Regions from separate parts of the Amycolatopsis tolypomycina genome, predicted to be linked through region 2. Evidence: riboswitches for the same ligand, from Rfam matches in the RefSeq annotation. Region 2 holds a riboswitch; each other region holds the start of a gene.
The links. A riboswitch is a leader RNA that binds a small molecule or an ion and turns the genes downstream of it on or off. The one in region 2 is predicted to bind S-adenosylmethionine.

Region 1 (4,271 bases), 4.2 Mb from region 2:
TCCGGGCAGCTGCTGCACGCGTCCGGGCTGCTCGCCACCTACGTTGCCGCGCTGGTGCTCGGCAATTCGCGGCTGCCACACCGGTCGGACACGCTCTCGTTCGCCGAGGGGCTCGGGTGGCTGGCGCAGATCGGGCTGTTCGTGCTGCTCGGCCTGTTCGCCTCGCCGGGCCGGCTGCTCGACGCGATCGTGCCGGGCCTGGTCGCGGGCGCCGTCGTGCTGCTGCTGGCGCGGCCGCTGTCGGTCGTGCTGTCGATGCTGCCGTTCCGCCTGCCGTGGCGGGAACAGGCGTTCCTGTCGTGGGCCGGGCTGCGCGGTGCCGTGCCGATCGTGCTCGCCATGATCCCGCTGTCGCAGGGCCTGCCGGGCGCGCAGCGGCTGGTCGACGCGGTGTTCGTGCTGGTCATCGTGCTGACGCTGGTGCAGGGGGCGACGCTCGGCCCGCTCGCGCGCAAGCTCGGGCTGGCCAAGAAGTCCGAGGCGCACGAGATCGAGGTCGACTCCGCGCCGCTGGACGAACTGGGCGCGGAACTGCTGCAGGTCCGCATCCAGCCGGGGTCGAAGCTGCACGGCGTGTACCTGTCCGAGCTGCGGCTGCCCATCGGGGCGACGATCAGCCTGGTCGTCCGCGACGGCGCGGGCTTCACGCCGCAGAAGACCAGCCGGCTGCAGGAGCACGACCAGTTGCTGGTCGTCACGACGAGCGCCGTCCGCGACGCCGTCGAACGCCGGTTGCGCGCGGTCGACCGGGCCGGGCGCCTGGCCCGGTGGAAGGGCGAGTCCGGCCGGTAATTCACACACAGTCTTCCCTGTAGTCCCTCTTTTGGCTTAATGTGCGCTCGTTCGAGTGAACATTGCCGGAGGAGTGCGTGCGGTGAACGTTTCGGTGCGAATGGCGGGCCTGGCTGCTGCGGTCATCTCGGCGGTGGGGCTCGCCGCCACCCCGGCGTCCGCCGCGCCGTTTCCGGAGCTGACGTTGCCGTTCGCGGCCGGCCAGCAGGTCTACTCGGCGGGCGTCCACTCCGACGACGGCAGCACCGGCGTCAAGAACGCCATCGACTTCAGCCCCGCCGACGGGACGGTCCGGGCGCCGCTGGCCGGCACGGTCCGCCTGCAGCACTGTGCGGGCGGTGACTGGGTGACCCTCGATCACCCGGGTGGGTGGCGGACGGGCTACTACCACCTGGAGGGCATCCGCGTCACCGACGGTGAGCAGGTCGAGGCCGGCGCGGTCCTCGGTTCGACCGGGAACGCGCTGCCGTGCGGCGGCAGCAGCACGGGCGCCCACGTGCACTTCACGCTCTGGACGCTCCCGGACGCGGCGGCGGGCGACTGGGACGGCGTCGCGTTCGCCCGCCTGTCGACGACGGTCGCGGCGGCCCTCGGCGAGCCGATCGACGGCAAGACCCTGGGCGCCTGGCGGTTCGCGGCGGGGTCGGAGCAGTACTCGGGCACCGCGACGCACGTCGCGGAGGGCGTGGTGGTCCAGCTGCCGGGCCGCTTCCGCGCGAGCCGCTGACCGCGCTGCCACTCACCCTCTGTGAGCGCCGTCTCAGAATGTGAGGCGGGACTTGGCCGGCGACGGCCTTCTCGGTTACCTTCTGGCTCAGGTCATGAGTGCCAGCGCGAAGCCCCGGCTTGCTGGCCGGCAACCCTCCAACCGCGGTGGGGTGCCCCGGGTGAAGACCGGGCCGGTCGCGCCGTGCGACGGGCAAGCGCGGGCCCCTCGCCGGGGTCCCCCGGATCGCCGAGGAGGCACCCCGATGACTCTCGCCATCGACCGCACCCAGCTCGAAACCCGCGGAAACCACGCCATCCCCGCCGTCGCGGGCGCGGCGCTGCGAGTGCCGCTGGTGACCGGGGAAACCATCGGCTACGCCAACCTCGACCACGCCGCGAGCGCCCCCTGTCTCGACGCCGTCCGCACCAAGGTCGACGAGTTCCTGCCCTGGTACGCCAGCGTCCACCGCGGCGCCGGCTTCGCCTCGCAGGTCTCCACCAAGCTCTACGAGCGCACCCGCGACGTCCTGCGCCGCTTCGTCGGCGCGCGGCGGACCGACACCGTCGTCTTCACCCGCAACACCACCGATTCCTTCAACCTGCTCGCGCGCAGCCTGCCGCGGCACACCACGGTCGTCGTCTTCGACACCGAGCACCACGCCGCTCTCCTGCCGTGGCAGGGGCCGAACGTGCGCCGGATCCCGACCCCGCGCACCCGGCTGGCCGCGGTGTCCGCTGTGGACGAAGCACTCGCCGACGCCCCGCAGGGACCGCGGCTGGTCGTCGTCACCGGAGCGTCCAATGTGACCGGTGAGCTGCTCCCGGTGGCGGAAATCGCCGCCGTGGCGCGGAAACACGGCGCCCGCGTCGCGCTCGACGCCGCCCAGCTGGCCCCGCACCGCCGGATCTCGATCAAGGACTTGGACGTCGACTACGTCGCCCTGTCCGGCCACAAGCTCTACGCCCCCTTCGGTGCCGGCGCGCTGATCGGCCGCGCCGACTGGCTGCGTGCCGCCCGTCCGTACCTCGCCGGCGGCGGCGCGACCAAGCTCGTCACCGAAGACGCCGTCGTCTGGAACACCGGCCCGGAACGCCACGAAGCCGGCTCGCCCAACACCGTCGGCGTGTACGCGCTCGGCGTCGCGTGCGAGACCCTGAGCGAGAACTGGGCCGCGATCGAAGACCACGAGCAGGCCCTGCTCGCCCGGCTGCGCAAGGGTCTCGAGAGCATCCCGGGCTGCGCCGAGCTGCGGCTGTTCGACGCGCCGGTCGACCGGGTCGGCACGGTCAGCTTCGTCGTCGACGGCTTCGACCCCGGCTGGCTCGCCGCCGTGCTGTCGGCCGAGTACGGCATCGGCGTCCGCGACGGCGCCTTCTGCGCCCACATCGCGGCCAAGCGCTTGATCGGCGTCACCGGCGGCGACGGGCAGCAGGCGGTCCGCGTCAGCCTCGGCCTCGGCAGCACGGAGGAGCACGTCGACCGCGTGCTCCTGGCCCTGCGCCAGATCGTCGCGCGCGGCGCCCGCTGGGAGTACGCGAAGGTGGACGGCCGCTGGGCGCCGGTCGGCGACCCGCGGGAGCTGCCGCCCTTCTGCTGAGCGCTAGCCTGGGCGGATGGGGAGAGGGCCGCGTTTCTGGTTTCCGCTGGCACTGCTGGGATTCGCCGAGATCGGCCTGGCTGCGGTGCAACTGCTGGCGCGCCGCAGCCAGGCCCAAGCCGAAGCCGCGAACCTCCTGCTCCGGCCGGCTGTCCCGCCCGGCACCACCGAGTACAGCCGCGCGCTGTGGCTTCCCCTGGACGACTTCCACACGACGGGGAATCCCTTGCCCAGCGGACCCGCGTGGCTGGTCGCGCTCGGCCTGCTCGTCCTCGCCGCGTACGAGCGCAGCCGGTTCATCCTGGTGACGACGGCCGCGTTCGCCCTGGTCGCCGTGGTGCTCTCGGCGGACATGGCGGGCATGCTGGCCTCGGCCATTATCCTCCTGGCCGCCGCCTTCGTCGCCCTGCTGCGGCAGAAGCCCCGGATACCCTGACCCGATGGGGAGTCCGCGGAGGTCCTGGTTCCCGTTGGCCGCGCTGGGGTTCGCGCTGCTCGTGCTGGTGGCCGTCGAACTGGTCCCCGCCCCCAACAAGAGCACGCTGAACGGGGCCGCCGACAACGCGCTCAGCGGCACCGGCCTGGCGAGTGAGCAGCGTTCGGTCGCCATCGCCGTCGCGTACGACGTCGTGCCGTCGGCGACGCTCGGCTGGCTCGCCGGCCTCGCCTGCGTGGTCCTCGCCGTCGCCGCCTGGTACTGGCGGCAGCTGCGGCCACCGCGCCCGGGCCGGTTCGTCCTCGGCACGCTCGGGGCGCTGGCCGCCGTCCCGCTGCTCGACCTGGCCGGCGCCCTCCAGTTCCGGCTCGACGGCGACGTCCGCGGCCCGCTGCTCGCGACGCTGGGCCTCCTCGTGCTGGCGGCCTACGAGCGCAGCTGGTTCCTGACCACCGTCGCCGGGGTGTTCGCACTGGTCGCGACGCTGTTCGAGCCCCCGGCCGCGGGCGCGCTCGGCGGGGCGGGCGTCCTGCTCGCGGCCGCGTTCGCCGTGCTCCTGCGGCCGCGTCCGGACGGGCCCGCCGCGGCCTGACCAGCGCCGTGGACAATGGAGCGGTGAGCACCGAGCCCAGCCACTCCGAACCCGACACCGCCGCGCCCGCCGAAGCGGTGCCCGACACCGCGGCCGATCCTGCGGCCGACGCGCCCGAGAACCCGGAGGTCCCGGCGAAGCCGCT
Region 2 (4,271 bases):
TTCGCCCTGTCGGTGTGCGCCACCGGCGGCCTGGTGCTGCTCGCGCCGCGCTGGGCCGGCGCGCTGGTGCGTCGCGGGATCCCGCCGGGGTTCGCGGAGGGCTTGGCGGTCCCGCTGGCGGCTTTCCTGGTGACGGCGCCGGTGCTGGCCGGCATGGCGGGGTCGGTGAGCCTGGTTTCGGTGCTGACCAACGTCCTCGCCGCGCCCGTCGTCGCCCCGGCGACGGTGCTTGGTGTGCTGGCGACGGTCACCGGCCCGTGGTGGCCGGGCGCCGGGAAGGTCCTGGTGCACCTGGCCGACCCGGAGGCCGAGTGGCTGATCACGGTCGCCCGGCACGGCGCGCGGGCACCGGGCGCGGTCATCGCCTGGCCCGGTGGCTGGCTGGGCGGGCTCCTCGCCGCGGCCGTGCTGGGCGTGCTGGTGCTGGCGGCCCGGCATCGGTGCCTGCGGGTGTTGATGGCGGCGGTCGTCGCCGGTGCGCTGCTGGTGTTCGTGCCGGTCCGGGTGCTGGCGCCGGCGTGGCCGCCGCGGAACTGGGCGATGGTCGAGTGCGACGTCGGCCAGGGCGACGCGGTCGTGCTGGCGACCGCCGAACCGGGCCGGGCGGTCGTCGTGGACGCCGGACCGGAGCCGGGCCCGGTCGACGAGTGCCTGCACCGGCTCGGGATCGACCGGATCCCGCTGCTGGTGCTGAGCCACCTGCACGCCGACCACATCGGTGGCCTCACCTCGGTGTTCGACGGCCGCGCGGTCGGCGCGATCGCCGTCGGCCCCGGGCGGTCACCGGGGTGGGCGTGGCGCCAGGTCGCCGCCGAGGCAGCCCGGCGGGCGGTGCCGTTGGTAGAGCTCAACCCGGGCGAGCGGCTCGGCTGGCCGGGCCTGGCGCTCGACGTCCTGGGCCCGCGGTACGTCCCGGCGCGGCAGACGGATCCACAGGACGGCACGACGATCAACAACAGCTCGGTGGTGCTCCGCGCGGAGACCACGGCGGGCCGGGTCCTGCTGACCGGCGACGTCGAACTGGCCGCGCAGGCGGATCTGCTGGCCGACATCGGAAATCTGACGGCGGAGGTGTTGAAGGTGCCCCACCACGGCAGCCGCTACTCGCTGCCTTCGTTCCTCGCGGCGGTGGCTCCGCGGGTGGCGTTGGTCAGCGTGGGTGCGGGGAACACGTACGGCCACCCGAGTAAGTCCACAATGGACACGCTGGGGGCGCTCGGCGCGCTGGTCGCCCGGACCGACGTGGACGGCGACACCGCGGTGGTCGGCGAGCGGGCGGCCCCGGCGATCGTTCGCCGGGGCGAGCCGCGTGGCCCGCCCCGGCGGTGATCAGTAGCCGAGCGCCTCGTTCACCGCGGCCGCGGACGGCGGCAGCGTCGCCTTCGGGCCCACGTGGTTCTCGATGGCGTCGAGGGTCTTGAGGCCGTCGCCGGTGATCAGCAGGACGGTCTCGGCGTCCGGGTCCAGCTTGCCCGTCTCGACCAGCTTCTTCGCCGTGGCGACGGTGACCCCGCCCGCCGTCTCGGTGAAGATGCCTTCGGTGCGGGCCAGCAGGCGGATGCCCTCGACGACCTCTTCGTCGGAGACGTCCTCGATCGCGCCGCCGGTGCGGTTGACGATGTCGAGCACGTACGGGCCGTCGGCCGGGTTGCCGATCGCCAGCGAGCGGGCGATGGTGTCCGGCTTCACCGGCTGGACCACGTCGTGGCCTTCGCGGAACGCGGCCGACACCGGCGAGCAGCCGGTGGCCTGCGCGCCGAACACCTTGTACGGGCTGGCGTCCACGAGACCGAGCTGACCCAGCTCGCGGAAACCCTTGTCCACCTTGGTCAGCTGCGAACCGGAGGCGATCGGCACGACGATCTGCGGCGGGATGCGCCAGCCGAGCTGCTCGGCGACCTCGAAGGCCAGCGTCTTCGAGCCCTCCGAGTAGTACGGCCGGACGTTCACGTTGACGAACGCCCACTTCGGGTGCTCACCCGCGAGCTCGGTGGCGAGGCGGTTGACGTCGTCGTAGTTGCCGTCGATGGCGAGGAGGTCGCCGTCGTACACCGCGGTGGTGAGGATCTTGGCGCGCTCGAGGGTCTTCGGGATCAGCACGACCGACCGCCAGCCGGCACGGGCCGCCGCGGCGGCCGTCGCGTTGGCCAGGTTGCCGGTCGACGGACACGCGAGCACCTCGAAGCCGAACTCGCGGGCCGCGGCCAGGGCGACGGCGACGACGCGGTCCTTGAACGAGTGCGTCGGGTTGCCGGTGTCGTCCTTGACCCACACGCGCTTGAGGCCGAGTTCCTTGGCGAGGCGGTCGGCGCGCACCAGCCGCGTCGCACCCGGCTCGGTGTTCGGGATCTCTTCGACGTTGGACGGAACAGGAAGGAGTTTCTTGTAGCGCCAGATGTTCTTGGGGCCGGCCTCGATGTCTTCGCGGCGGACGCGGCCGAAGTCGTAGGCGACCTCGAGCGGCGAGAAGTCTTCGGCGGAGACGAATTCCGGAGCGAGCGGCTGCCGGTGGCCCTCTTCCTTCGACACCAGTTCGACGGCCGGGCCCAGATCCGGGGTCTTCGTGGTGGAGGTCGTGCCGAGGGTGGCGGTCATCGCGAGGTTCCTTTCCTCATCTGCCCCGCCGAAGCGGGCCGGAATTGGCACCGTGGTCGTCAGCTATCCCGCGTTTGCAGGATGACGGGCTGTACGCCGGTTGCCGGGGCTTCGTCGGGCCGTTCCCTCTGCCCCTCTGGATGAGCGGTATTCGGTTGTCGGTGCACGCACGCCGGAAGTTCCGGGGCGGCTGCCTCGGCTACACCGTACGACATCGTGCGCGGGCCGTGCCACGGTGCCCGCTCGACATCACCGGAGCGGGGGCACGGAAGCGCAAGTGAGAGGATTCCCGGGTGACCGCGCAAGCCACCGCCCCGGCCCCGCTGCACCTGGTGCTGGGGGAGGAAGAACTGCTGATCGAGCGGGCCGTCCGCGAGACGCTCGCCGCCGCCCGCGCGACGGACGCGACGGCGGAGCTGACGCGGGTCCGGGTGTCCGATCTCACAGCCCCCGAGCTGGCCGAACTGGTGAGCCCGTCGCTGTTCAGCGAAGGCCGGGTGATCGTCCTCGAGTCGGCGCAGGACATCTCGCAGGAGCTGTCCGACGCCGTCGCGGCCTACCTGAAGGACCCGGCGGACGGGGTCGTGCTCGTCGTCGTGCACACCGGCGGCGGCCGCAGCAAGGCGGGCAAGTCGCTCCCGGCGGTGCTGAAGAAGGCCGGCGCCGAGGTCACGGAGTGCCCGAAGCTGACCAAGCCCGCCGAGCGGGAGCAGTTCGTGCGCCACGAGGTCCGCCGGGTGGGCGGCAAGATCGACCCGGCGGGCGTCGCGGCCCTCCTCGACGCGGTGGGCTCCGACCTGCGGGAACTGTCCTCGGCGGCGACGCAGCTGGTCGCGGACACGGGCGGCGCGGTCGACGCCGACGCGGTCCGCCGCTACCACCGCGGCCGCGCGGACGTGACCGGCTTCGCGGTCGCGGAGAAGGCGGTCAGCGGCGACCGGGCGGCGGCGCTGGAGTCCCTGCGCTGGGCGATGCAGCTCGGCGTCCCGCACGTCCTGGTGGCCGACGCACTGGCCGACGCGGTCCGCACGATCGCCCGGGTCTCCGGCGCCGGCCGGGGCAATCCGAACCAGCTGGCGGGCGAGCTCGGCATGCCGCCCTGGAAGATCCGCAAGGCACAGGGCCAGTCCCGCGGCTGGAACCCCGACGGCCTGGCGACGGCGATGCGCGTGGTCGCACGGCTGAACGCCGAGGTCAAGGGCGTGGCGGCAGACCCGGGCTACGCACTGGAGCGAGCGGTCCTGGAGGTGGCGGCCGCCAAGGGCGACCGCTGACCGACGCGCGGGCAGAGCGGGAACAGTGGGCGCTGCTGACCTTCGCCGAGCCGGTGCGCCAAGCCTGCGGCCCTGCACCCGACGGCGCGGGCTGCCGCCGACCACCGTGACCGGCCGTGCCGGCTACCGCCGGTCTCCGCGACCCTCCGAGCCCCGCGGGTTCCGTGTGGCCGCGCTCACCCCACCACCCGCCAGGCCGCACCCCCGGACGCGAGAAAGGCCCCGGCCGAAGCCGGGGCCTTTCCAGAAATCAAGCAGGTCAGAGCGCGTTGACGCGCTTGGCCAGCGCCGACTTCTTGTTGGCGGCCTGGTTGGCGTGGATGACGCCCTTCGAGACGGCCTTGTCCAGCTTCTGGGCGGCGTCGCGCTGCAGCTCGGCGGCCTTGGCCTTGTCGCCGGCCT
Region 3 (4,271 bases), 1.5 Mb from region 2:
GGCGGCGCGGCCGCGCTGGCGATGAACAAGAGCATCACCGTCGACGTCGACGGCCACCAGCAGACCGTGCACTCCTTCGGCGACACCGTCGGCGAGGTGCTCGAGGACGCGGGCCTGTCCGTCGGCGAGCACGACTCCCTGTCGCCCTCCCCGCAGGCGGAGGTCGGCGACGGCGGCGTCATCAAGCTCGAGCGCGGCCGTCAGCTGAAGCTGATCGTCGACGGCACCGAGCGCACCTCCTGGGTCCGCGCGACCCACCTCGGCGACGCGCTGACCCAGCTCGGCATGGCCGAGATGGACAAGCCCGGCACGTGGATGTCCATGCCGAAGGACGGCGAGCTGCCCCTGCAGGGCGCCACCGTCGAGATCAAGACCCTGAAGAACATCACCCTGTACGACGGCGGCAACGCGCCGAAGCAGGTGAAGACCACCGCGGTCACGACGAAGGAGTTCCTGGGCGAGTACAAGCTCACCCTGGGCCCGGAGGACGCCGCCGAGGGTGGCCTGGACGTCAAGCTGACCGACGGCGCCGAGGTGCACATCAGCCGCACCGGCGTGTCGACGGTCGTCCAGAAGGAGACGATCGACCCGCCCGAGCAGCGCGTCGACGACCCGGACCTGGAGCAGGGCAAGACCAAGGTCGACGACCCCGGCACGCCCGGCGAGAAGGAAGTGACCTACAAGGTCACGCAGAAGAACGGCAAAGAGGTCGGCCGGGAGAGCATCTCCGAGAAGATCATCACGCCGGCCAAGCCGAAGATCACCCGCGTCGGCACCAAGAAGCCGGCCGACCCGCCGATCGGCGACTCGTCCTCGTGGGACCGCATCGCGCAGTGCGAGTCGGGCGGCAACTGGTCCATCAACACGGGCAACGGCTACTACGGCGGCCTCCAGTTCGACAAGCGCACGTGGGACGCCTACGGCGGCGACCAGTACGCCGAACTCCCCAGCCAGGCCACCAAGGCCCAGCAGATCGCGATCGCGGAGAAGGTCCGCGACGCCCGCGGCGGCTACAGCGCCTGGCCGGTCTGCGGCAAGAAGGCCTGACAGCGGTTTCGAACCGGCCCTCACCTCTTCGCGAGGTGGGGGCCGTTTCGCGGGTGCGGGATGCCGCATCGGTAAGCTCCACCGGTGGTTGAACTGCTGGGACCGGCCGAAATCCGCGGGCTGGCGGCCGAACTCGACGTGCGGCCGACCAAGAAGCTCGGGCAGAACTTCGTGCACGATCCCAACACCGTCCGGCGGATCGTCGAGCTGGCGAACGTCGGCGAGGGCGACGTCGTCCTCGAGGTCGGGCCCGGGCTCGGGTCGCTGACGCTCGGGCTGCTCGACACGGGCGCGCGGGTCGTCGCCGTCGAGATCGACCCCAAGCTCGCCGAACGGCTGCCCAAGACGGTCGCCGAGCGGGGCCCGGCAGCCGCGGACCGGCTGACCGTCGTCGGCGCCGACGCCCTGCGCGTCACGCGCGCCGAACTGGGCGAGCCGACCGCTCTCGTCGCCAACCTGCCCTACAACGTCGCCGTGCCCGTCGTGCTGCACCTGCTGGCCGAAATCCCGTCGCTGCGGACCGGCCTCGTCATGGTCCAGACCGAGGTGGCCGACCGGATGGCCGCCGGCCCCGGCAGCCGGATCTACGGCGTGCCCAGCGTCAAGCTCGCCTGGTACGGCACCGCACGCAAGGTCGCCGCCGTGCCACGCTCGGTGTTCTGGCCGGTGCCGAACGTCGATTCCGCGCTCGTCGCGTTCGAACGCGGCGACTCGACGGCGTCCGAAGACCGGGAGCTGCTCTTCGGCCTGGTCGACGCCGCTTTCTCACAACGCAGGAAGACGCTGCGGGCCGCGCTCGCGGGCTGGGCGGGCTCGGCCGAGCGCGCCGGCGAGCTCCTGACGGCCGCCGGGATCGATCCCCGAACCCGTGGTGAGCAGCTGAACGTGCACGACTTCGCCCGGATCGCCGCCGCCCGTTAGCAATCCACAGTGGAAGCGTGAAAATACGCCCTCTCCGCCCGTGATCCCGCCATTCGGACACCGCCACTCGTGTGATCTGGGCCAACAGGCTTGCGTTCGCTCCTCGGGATCGGTTTTACTCAGTACGTCCATCCCGAGCGACTGAGAGACCTGGCTCGCCGAAGTCGCAGCAACCACCCTCCACAGGGCAGGTGCTACCGCCAGGACCGATGGAGGCCGTTTTCGATGAAGAGGGTAGCCCGCCCCCTGCTCCTGACCAGGCGTCGCGTTGTCGACGAAGGCCGCCGCTCCGTGACCGCATGTCGACGCTCCCACTGAGCTCGTCCTAGCCGGTCCACCTCTTCTTCATGCACCGTCCGAACAGGACGGAACTCGCTTGCGGCCGGGTGCCGCGCGCTGCGCGCACCCCGTTTTCTGGAGCCTTCGTGATCACCGTCGAAAACCTGTCCAAAACCTTTGCCACCAACGGAAACTCCGTCATCGCCCTGCACGACGTGAGCGTCGAGGTCCAGGCCGGCTCGCTGTTCGGCGTGGTCGGTCCCGCCGGGTCCGGCAAGTCCGTCCTCGCCCGCTGCATCGCGCTGCAGGAGCGCCCCGACCGCGGCGTCGTCCGGCTCGACGGCCTCAACACCGGCACCCTCGACGGCCGCCGCCTCCGCGAAATCCGCCGTCAGCTCGGCGTCGTCTCGACGAAGCCGGAGCTGATCGCCGAGCGCACCATCGCCGGCAACATCGCCTCCCCGCTGGAGCAACTCGGCGTCGACGGCCCGCAGCGCCGCAGCCGGGTCGGCTCGCTGCTCGACCTCGTCGGCCTGACCCAGCGCGCCGCGCAGCGGCCCGATGAGCTGTCCGCCGGCCAGCTCCGCCGCGTCGCGGTCGCGAAGGCGCTGGCGGCGGCACCGGCCGTGCTGCTGGCCGACGACCCGACCGCGGGTGTCGACCCGGAGGAGGCCGGCGCGGTGCTCGCCGTGCTCGACCGGGCGCGTTCCGAGCTGGGCACCACGGTCGTCGTCACGACGCCGGACGCGGGCGTGGTCCGCCGGGTCTGCGACGACGTCGCGGTGCTGGAGGACGGCACGGTCGTCGAGCGCGGCACGGTGCTCGACCTGATCTCGAACCCGGCCAGCCGCACCGCGCAGGCGCTGCTGCCCGCCATCGAGACCACCCGCGCGCAGGTGGCGCGCTACGACCGCTCGGCCGACGTCGTGCTGGTCGGCTTCGCCTCGGTGGGCGCGCTGCTGCCCGAGGCCGCCGGCCGCTTCGACGTCGAGTTCGCCACCATCGGCGGCGGCCTGACCCGCATCGGCGACACGCCGGTCGGCCGCTTCCGCCTGGGTGTCCGCGGCGAGCGCGCCGACGCGGCGCTGGCCTGGGTCGCCGAGCGCGGCGGCCACGTCACGCACACCGCGCGCGGCCCGCAGGGCGTGGCGGCTGCCTGACCCGGCCTGGCCTGGCCCCAAGCGCCCCAATGTGGCGTTCGGTGCGTCAGACGCACCCAATGTGGCGTTCGGTGCGTTGGACGCAACCAACGCCACATTGGGGCGCATTGGCGGGCACGTAGGCTGGTCGGGTGCTCGCCGTAGTTCCGCCCCCAGTCACCGTCCGGGTCCCGGCCAAGGTCAACCTGCACCTTTCGGTCGACGACCTGCGCGAAGACGGTTACCACGAGCTGGTCACCGTGTTCCAGGCGCTGTCGCTGACCGACGAGGTGACCGTCGCGGTCACCGAAGAGCCCGGCATCGAGGTCTACGGCGAGGGGGAGGGCACGGTCCCGACCGGCCCCGAAAACCTGGCCTGGCGCGCGGTCGAAGCGCTGGCCTCGCACGTCGGGCGCACCGAAGAGCCGAAGGTCCGGGTGGTGCTGCGCAAGGGCATCCCGGTCGCCGGCGGCATGGCGGGCGGCAGCGCCGACGCGGCGGCGACGCTGGTCGGGCTCGCGTCGCTGTGGGGTCTCGACGTCACCCGCGACGAGCTGGCCGAGATCGCGGCCGGCCTGGGCAGCGACGTCCCGTTCGCGCTCTACGGCGGCACCGCGCTGGGCACCGGCCGCGGCGAGCAGCTGGTCCCGGTGCTGTCACGGCACACGTTCCACTGGGTGCTGGCCTTCGCCGCCGAAGGGCTGTCGACGCCGAAGGTGTTCGGCGAGCTCGACCGCCTGCGCGCGGCGGGCAACCCGCCCCGCATCGGCTCGCACACGCCGGTCGTGGAGGCGCTGGCCTCGGGCGACCCGCGCCAGCTGGCCCTCCTGCTGGGCAACGACCTCCAGGCGGCGGCGGTCTCGCTGCGGCCCGACCTGCGCCGCA

Region 1: linked by a shared signal. The riboswitch ahead of BLW76_RS18315 (aminotransferase class V-fold PLP-dependent enzyme) and the one ahead of thrC (threonine synthase) in region 2 are both predicted to bind S-adenosylmethionine.
Region 3: linked by a shared signal. The riboswitch ahead of BLW76_RS43380 (methionine ABC transporter ATP-binding protein) and the one ahead of thrC (threonine synthase) in region 2 are both predicted to bind S-adenosylmethionine.

Annotation. Positions count from the first base shown of each region.
Region 1 covers NZ_FNSO01000004.1:1,638,113-1,642,383, forward strand. The annotation lists gene BLW76_RS18305 (potassium/proton antiporter) at 1-792, shown strand, start outside; gene BLW76_RS18310 (M23 family metallopeptidase) at 875-1,519, shown strand; SAM riboswitch class IV at 1,610-1,724, shown strand; gene BLW76_RS18315 (aminotransferase class V-fold PLP-dependent enzyme) at 1,764-3,098, shown strand; gene BLW76_RS18320 (hypothetical protein) at 3,115-3,534, shown strand; gene BLW76_RS49170 (hypothetical protein) at 3,539-4,126, shown strand; gene lspA (signal peptidase II) at 4,150-4,271, shown strand, end outside.
Region 2 covers NZ_FNSO01000004.1:5,795,735-5,800,005, reverse strand. The annotation lists gene BLW76_RS36240 (ComEC/Rec2 family competence protein) at 1-1,329, shown strand, start outside; gene thrC (threonine synthase) at 1,330-2,595, opposite strand; SAM riboswitch class I at 2,609-2,742, opposite strand; gene holA (DNA polymerase III subunit delta) at 2,889-3,869, shown strand; gene rpsT (30S ribosomal protein S20) at 4,129-4,271, opposite strand, start outside.
Region 3 covers NZ_FNSO01000004.1:7,336,906-7,341,176, reverse strand. The annotation lists gene BLW76_RS43390 (resuscitation-promoting factor) at 1-1,047, shown strand, start outside; gene rsmA (16S rRNA (adenine(1518)-N(6)/adenine(1519)-N(6))-dimethyltransferase RsmA) at 1,132-1,968, shown strand; SAM riboswitch class I at 2,094-2,184, shown strand; gene BLW76_RS43380 (methionine ABC transporter ATP-binding protein) at 2,394-3,407, shown strand; gene BLW76_RS43375 (4-(cytidine 5'-diphospho)-2-C-methyl-D-erythritol kinase) at 3,539-4,271, shown strand, end outside.